DNA from 3 places in the Clostridium kluyveri DSM 555 genome. Region 2 is predicted to be linked to each of the others. Evidence: riboswitches for the same ligand, from Rfam matches in the RefSeq annotation. Region 2 holds a riboswitch; each other region holds the start of a gene.
The links. A riboswitch is a leader RNA that binds a small molecule or an ion and turns the genes downstream of it on or off. The one in region 2 is predicted to bind glycine.
Positions count from the first base shown of each region.

Region 1: it holds a riboswitch for glycine, as region 2 does, so the genes downstream of both, CKL_RS03810 (ACT domain-containing protein) here and gcvT (glycine cleavage system aminomethyltransferase GcvT) in region 2, are expected to answer to the same signal.
Region 3: it holds a riboswitch for glycine, as region 2 does, so the genes downstream of both, CKL_RS17165 (amino acid permease) here and gcvT (glycine cleavage system aminomethyltransferase GcvT) in region 2, are expected to answer to the same signal.

Region 1 is NC_009706.1:768,628-770,907, forward strand. It holds gene CKL_RS03805 (PFL family protein) at 1-733, opposite strand, end outside; gene CKL_RS03810 (ACT domain-containing protein) at 752-1,021, opposite strand; glycine riboswitch at 1,158-1,249, opposite strand; gene CKL_RS03815 (quaternary amine ABC transporter ATP-binding protein) at 1,484-2,280, shown strand, end outside.
Region 2 is NC_009706.1:1,876,121-1,878,400, reverse strand. It holds gene CKL_RS08720 (EAL domain-containing protein) at 1-572, shown strand, start outside; glycine riboswitch at 726-815, shown strand; gene gcvT (glycine cleavage system aminomethyltransferase GcvT) at 938-2,026, shown strand; gene gcvH (glycine cleavage system protein GcvH) at 2,039-2,280, shown strand, end outside.
Region 3 is NC_009706.1:3,572,841-3,575,120, forward strand. It holds gene CKL_RS17165 (amino acid permease) at 1-1,177, opposite strand, end outside; glycine riboswitch at 1,470-1,556, opposite strand; gene tyrS (tyrosine--tRNA ligase) at 2,073-2,280, shown strand, end outside.

The DNA.
Region 1 (2,280 bases), 1.1 Mb from region 2:
TTTTTATTGTCTCTGCTACCACATTGAAATTTTCTCCTTTTATTTCTTCAAGGGCACATTTTACAACACCGGGACCACTTACTCCTACGTTTATTATGCAGTCAGCTTCTCCTACTCCATGAAATGCTCCTGCCATGAAAGGATTATCTTCAACGGCATTTGAAAATACTACAAGTTTAGCACATCCTATGCTTTCCTTTTCTCGTGTAAGATAGGCAGTTTGTTTTATTATACGTCCCATATCCCTTACAGCATCCATATTTATTCCTGCTTTTGTAGTAGCTACATTTACAGAAGAACATACTTTTTCAGTAACAGATAGTGCTTCTGGAAGGGATTTAATTAATATCTTGTCGCCTTTAGAATAGCCTTTATGTACAAGACATGAAAAGCCTCCAATGAAATCAATACCCAGTGTTTGGGTTGCCTTATCTAAAATTTTTGCATATTCTATATAATCTGTATCGGAACTTGCCTGTGCAATAAGGGAAATAGGAGTTACAGATATTCTTTTATTTATTATTGGAATACCGTATTCCACTTCGATTTCCTGGGCAGTTTTAACTAGATTTTCAGCGCAGGTAGTTATTTTATCATATATTTTTGTACGTGCTTTTTTACCATCGCTATCTATACAATCTAAAAGGGATATTCCCATGGTTATAGTTCTTATATCTAAATTTTCTCTATGGATCATATTAATTGTTTCTAATATATTTTTAGTATTGATCATTTTATCCAACTCCTCAGTTTAAATTTCATGCATAGAAGTAAATATATCTTCTCGTTGAATTTTGATAACCACATCAATTTTTTTTGCCTTATCTTCAAGAGCAGTTTTTAAATTACTAAAAGTTATGTTCATTTGGGATAGGTCTACAAGCATTACCATGGTAAAGTAATCTTTTATGAGAGTTTGGTTTATGTCTAAGATATTTATATTATTTTCATATAAAACAGAAGTTACATTATAGATAATACCTGTTTTATCCTCGCCAATTACAGTTATGAATGCTTTCATTATTTACATCTCCTTAATAGTTATTGTATTGTTAATAATTTACCCAGAAAAAATAAAATGAGACTAAAAATAAAATTAGTCTCTGGAAAACAGATTTTAAGTGTATGTCTATAAAAGACAGACAGAAACTTAAAACATGAAATCCCCTGTCCTTTTTACCTGAGAGTTTCACCAAAATTTTGGCTTTCCCCTTCGGTGCTCTTAAAGAGTCTCTCCAGAGGTTCGTCCAATAACGGTTTACAAATTACTCCCATTATCTTCATCCGTTCTTATTAAATTGATAAAATGATTATAACACGTTTAAACAGTCAATTCAAATCAATTGTAAATTGACAGAATGTTGACAAAAAGACAAGGTATATGTTAGAATAAAGCGATCTTTAGTTACAACTTTTAAATATATTTAAAGTTGTTAGTTTAGAAGATTTTGATTATCATTCTAAATTGGATAGGGAGAATATTATGTCACAAATAGAAGTAAAAAATGTATATAAGATTTTCGGGAAAAATCCTAAGAGGGTAATTTCACTTTTAGAAAAAGGAATGACAAAAAATGAAATACATAATAAGACAGGAAATTCTGTAGGAGTAAATAATGCTAGTTTTCAAGTAAACGAAGGTGAATTTTTTGTAATTATGGGTCTATCAGGAAGTGGTAAGTCTACTTTAATAAGATGCCTGAATAGATTAATAGATGCGACAAGTGGCATGGTATTAATTGATGGAGAAGACATATTAAAATGCAGTGAAGATAAGCTTCGTGAAATCAGGCGAAAAAAAATAGCCATGGTATTTCAAAATTTCGCTCTTTTTCCCCATAGAACCATATGCAGTAATGTAGAATATGGATTGGAAATACAGGGAATTGACTTAAAAGTGAGGAAAGAGAAGGCATATAAGGCTTTAGAATTGGTGGGATTAAAAGGATATGAGGAAAGTATGCCTGATGAATTGAGCGGAGGTATGAAACAGAGAGTTGGACTTGCTAGAGCTTTAGCAACAGATGCAGGTATACTGTTAATGGATGAAGCATTTAGTGCGTTAGATCCGTTGATACGCAAAGAGATGCAAGAAGAGATGCTGCAGTTGCAATCAAGAATGCATAAAACTGTGATATTTATAACTCATGATTTGGACGAGGCACTGAGATTAGGTGATAGAATTGCCATAATGAAGGACGGAAGTATAGAGCAAATTGGTACATCAGAAAATATATTGACCCATCCTGCTAACAAGTATGTGAAGAGGTTTGTACAGGA
Region 2 (2,280 bases):
ATTATGTAGTTGAATTTGGTGCCCATTTGGTTCAGGGATATTTTTTTTCAAAGCCTGAATTTATAAATAATAATATGATTAAAAAGGTTAATGATAAGATTGAAAATGCAGTAAATAGTTATAAAGAGCATATGATTTTAAAGGCCAGAAGAGACAGGCTCTATAGGTATAAAATTGACAAGTTTTTAAGTAAGTTTGTTAAAGAACTTAGAGTAAATCCTGTGAATAACTTTGATAATTTAATTTTAGAGTTTATAGACAAATATAAAAATCTAGATATTGAGTGTGCTTATATTCTTGATGAGACTGGAATTCAAATTACCGATACCATTTTTTCCAAAGAAAAAAGTGGTATCCACCCTGATGGTATTGTATTTTCTCCTGCAGTAAAGGGAGAAGATAATTCCCTAAAGAGATACTATTATGAGCTTATGAATTCTAAAATTGACAATTATTTTTCAGAACCCTATATATCCTATGCTACGGGAGAAATTTGTATAACATTATCTAGAATTTTTACGCATAATAATTATAAAAAATACATATTATGTATAGATATTGCTAAAGGTTAAAAATTATATGAATTTCACAATAATTTTATATATTAATTTTTTTATTGCAAATAATGAGGGGTAAAGTTTAAGGAATTAATACAAGTTTTGGTGTTTTTGTTGACACTGTAAAAAGGCTATGCTAATATTTTATTAATAAAAATTAATACTCGAATGATAAATTTAGGAGAGACTGCCAGAAATATGGCGGCACCGAAGGGGAAGCTGCAGTAAACTCTCAGGTAAAAGGACTGAATTTTGACGAAACTCTGGAAAGTAGCAATACACCGAAGAAGCTAAAATCTTTCAGGTATAAAAGACAGAGCGCATAAATAAATAGGTTGTTTATTTATGTGCTTTTTTATTATTGAAAAGGGGATGGAGCAATGGAAAAGAAGACACCACTTTATGAAAAGCATCTAAAATATAAAGGGAAGATGGTTCCTTTTGCAGGCTATCTGCTTCCAGTTCAATATGAAGGGGGAGTAATAGCAGAGCATATGGCAGTACGGAAAGTCTGTGGATTATTTGATGTATCTCATATGGGAGAAATTACTTGCAGAGGAGAAGATGCATTAAAAAATCTTAATCATTTGCTTACCAATAATTTTGAAGGAATGTATGATGGCCAGGCAAGATATAGCCCTATGTGCAATGAAAAAGGCGGCGTAGTGGATGATATGATTGTATATAAAGTAAAGGACAATGATTATTTGATTGTGGTCAATGCCGCAAATAAAGATAAGGATTACAGCTGGATGAAATCTCATGGTGAGGGGAATGTAGTATTTGAGGATATTTCAGAGGATGTGGCGCAAATTGCACTACAGGGACCTTCCTCATTTTCAGTTATAAGCAATGTGGTAAAATCAGATGAAATACCCAAGAAATATTACAGCGGCATATTTAACTGTACTTTAGAAGGGGCAAAGTGCATGATTTCAAAAACAGGATATACCGGAGAAGATGGCTATGAAATATATATGGAATCTGACAAAGCACCTAGGATATGGGAGGCTCTTTTAGAAGCAGGTAAGGAAGAGGGATTGATTCCCTGTGGTTTAGGTGCCAGAGATACACTTAGACTGGAAGCTTCCATGCCTTTGTATGGACATGAGATGAATGATGAAATAACGCCTATAGAAGCGGGTCTTGGCATGTTTATTAAAATGGATAAAAAGGACTTTATAGGTAAGAAAGCCTTAGAGCAGAATCAGCCTATACAAAAAAAGAGGGTAGGATTAAAAGTTACAGGGAGAGGCATTATAAGGGAGAATATGGAGGTTTATTCAGGAGATTATAATATTGGAATTACCACATCTGGAACTCACTGTCCATATATTGGTTATCCTGCAGCTATGGCACTGCTTTCCTCAGATTACAGTAAGCTGGGAACAAAAGTAACAGTAATTGCAAGAAGAAAAAAAATAGAAGCAGAGGTAGTAGAGCTGCCATTTTATAAAAAAAGTAAATAGGAGGAATAAAACATGAATTTTCCAAAGGAACTTATGTACACTGAATCGCATGAATGGGTAAAAATAGAAGGAGATAAGGCTTTGGTGGGACTAACTGATTATGCTCAAAGTGAACTTGGGGATCTGGTATTTGTAAATCTTCCAGAGGAAGGTGATGAAGTTACCGCAGGGGAAGTATTTTTAGATGTGGAATCTGTTAAGGCGGCATCGGATGTATATGCACCATTAGGTGGTGTGATAGAAGAAGTTAATGA
Region 3 (2,280 bases), 1.7 Mb from region 2:
TTTTTGAAGCAAGTTTAGGATTAGTTTTACGATATTTTAAATGACAGACCACCATAATTCCCCAAATGAAGATGAAACAAAATGTTGATATACTTGTAATAAGCACAAATACTCCTTCTGGCATAATATAGCTTAAAATAACTGAAATTAAAATAACAGCTGCTGAAAACATCAAAGCATTAGAAGGTACTTTATTAGAAGTTAACCTTTTCATTGAATTAGGGGCATTATTTTCTTTAGCAAGAGAATAGACCATACGGCTTGTACTAAATATTCCGCTATTGCAAGCAGATGCCGCTGACGTTAACACAACAAAATTTACAATACTTGCTGCTGCTGCGATTCCCACTGCTGCAAATACCTGTACAAATGGACTTTTATCTGCATTAATTGAATTCCAAGGGTATATACTCATAATAACAGTAAGTGCTCCAATGTAAAAAATAATAATTCTAATTGGAATATTGTTAATAGCCTTTGGAATGACATACTCTGGATTTTCAGTTTCACCCGCTGTCAAGCCAACCAATTCAATTCCTGTAAAAGCAAATACGACCATTTGAAAGGAAAGAATAAAACCACTTGTCCCATTTGGAAACCATCCTCCGTGATTCCAAAGATTCGTAAAGCTAGATGCGCCAACATTTGTAGAAAATCCTTTAATAATCATAAATGTACCAATTATAATTAGTGCTAAAATTGCAACAATTTTAATTAAAGCAAACCAGAATTCCATTTCCCCGAACAACTTTACTGTAGTGAGGTTCATAATTAATAAAATTATAAGAACTACAAGACTCGGAACCCATTGAGCTATATTAGGCAGCCAATATTGTATATAAAGTCCTGATGCAGTTAAATCAGCCATAGCAAGTGAGATCCAACAAAACCAATAAGTCCATCCAGTAATAAATGCTGCTCCATTTCCCATATACTCCTGTACAAAGTCTACAAAAGAATGATAGTTTAAATTAGAGAGCAATAATTCCCCAAGAGCACGCATGATAAGAAAACAAACTACCCCTGTTATGGTATATGCAAATAAAATAGATGGCCCTGCCAAATGAATTGATCTGCCTGAACCAAGGAATAATCCGGTACCAATTGCACCTCCAATTGCAAGTAGTTGAACATGCCGATTTTTTAATCCTCGTGATAAGTTTTCATTTTCTGACATATATATTCCGCCTTTCTAATACTGCTGTTTTAAAATTCATTTTAAAATATTATTGATACGAGCACTGTCATAAGAAATCATTACAAAATATGATATCACTAATACAGTACTTAATGTGATTAAACTAATAATGTTCCTTTGTGAATTGCTCCATTTTATCCCTCCATTTTAGCAAAAGGCATCTCCCAAAGATGCCTTTTGCTATGTAAATATTTTTTGATTAGAGATACAAATGGGAATAGATAAGCTTTGAATGAAGTAATCAATTATGTATTACCATTATAAGACATGCTACCTTTTCCCTGTCCTTTTACCTGAGAGTTTCGCCCTTCGACTTTCTCCTTCGGTGCTCATTAAGAGTCTCTCCAAGGATTCATCCAATAGCGGTCATCTCTAAATTAAATAGGTACCTGAAAGATTTACTTCTTCGGTGAATGGCTATTGCCATAACTCTCCCACTATTTTCATCTGAAATATTCAATTTACCGTTATATATTAATATATTTTTAATAAAATTGCAATGATTTCTTCATTTTTGAGTGTATATAGCCTCCTCATCTCTAAAACCTTGAATGTAAAAAAAGCCTATATCGTTAGATAAGGGCTTTTAGTCCTTAGATTACAACCGTACACCAAAATTTAAAGACAATATTACCATGATTTGTAAGTTTAAATAACATAAGCGAATCTGGCATTATTATTTTAATTACTAATATAAAAAAAGGAATTAGGCATAAAGTAGTAGTGCCGGTAATTGTAGACCACATTTGTGATGTGATTTCACTATTTTCTTTCAAAAATCGTGCGTTGAAAATTGCATACCATGTCCAAAGACATAATGCAGATTAACCGCCTCGCTTTAGAATGAATATTTAATATTCAAGGAGAGATGAAAATGAAAACTGTCGAGGAACAACTGCGTATTATAGCAAAGGGCGTTAGCATACTGGTAGATGAGGATGAACTACGAAACAAGCTGACGGAATTCATTCAAAACAATCGGCCCCTGATTATCAAATTGGGACTGGATCCAAGTGCGCCGGATATCCACCTAGGGCATGCCGTTGTACTGCGAAAAATCAAGCAGATGCAGGACTTAGGGC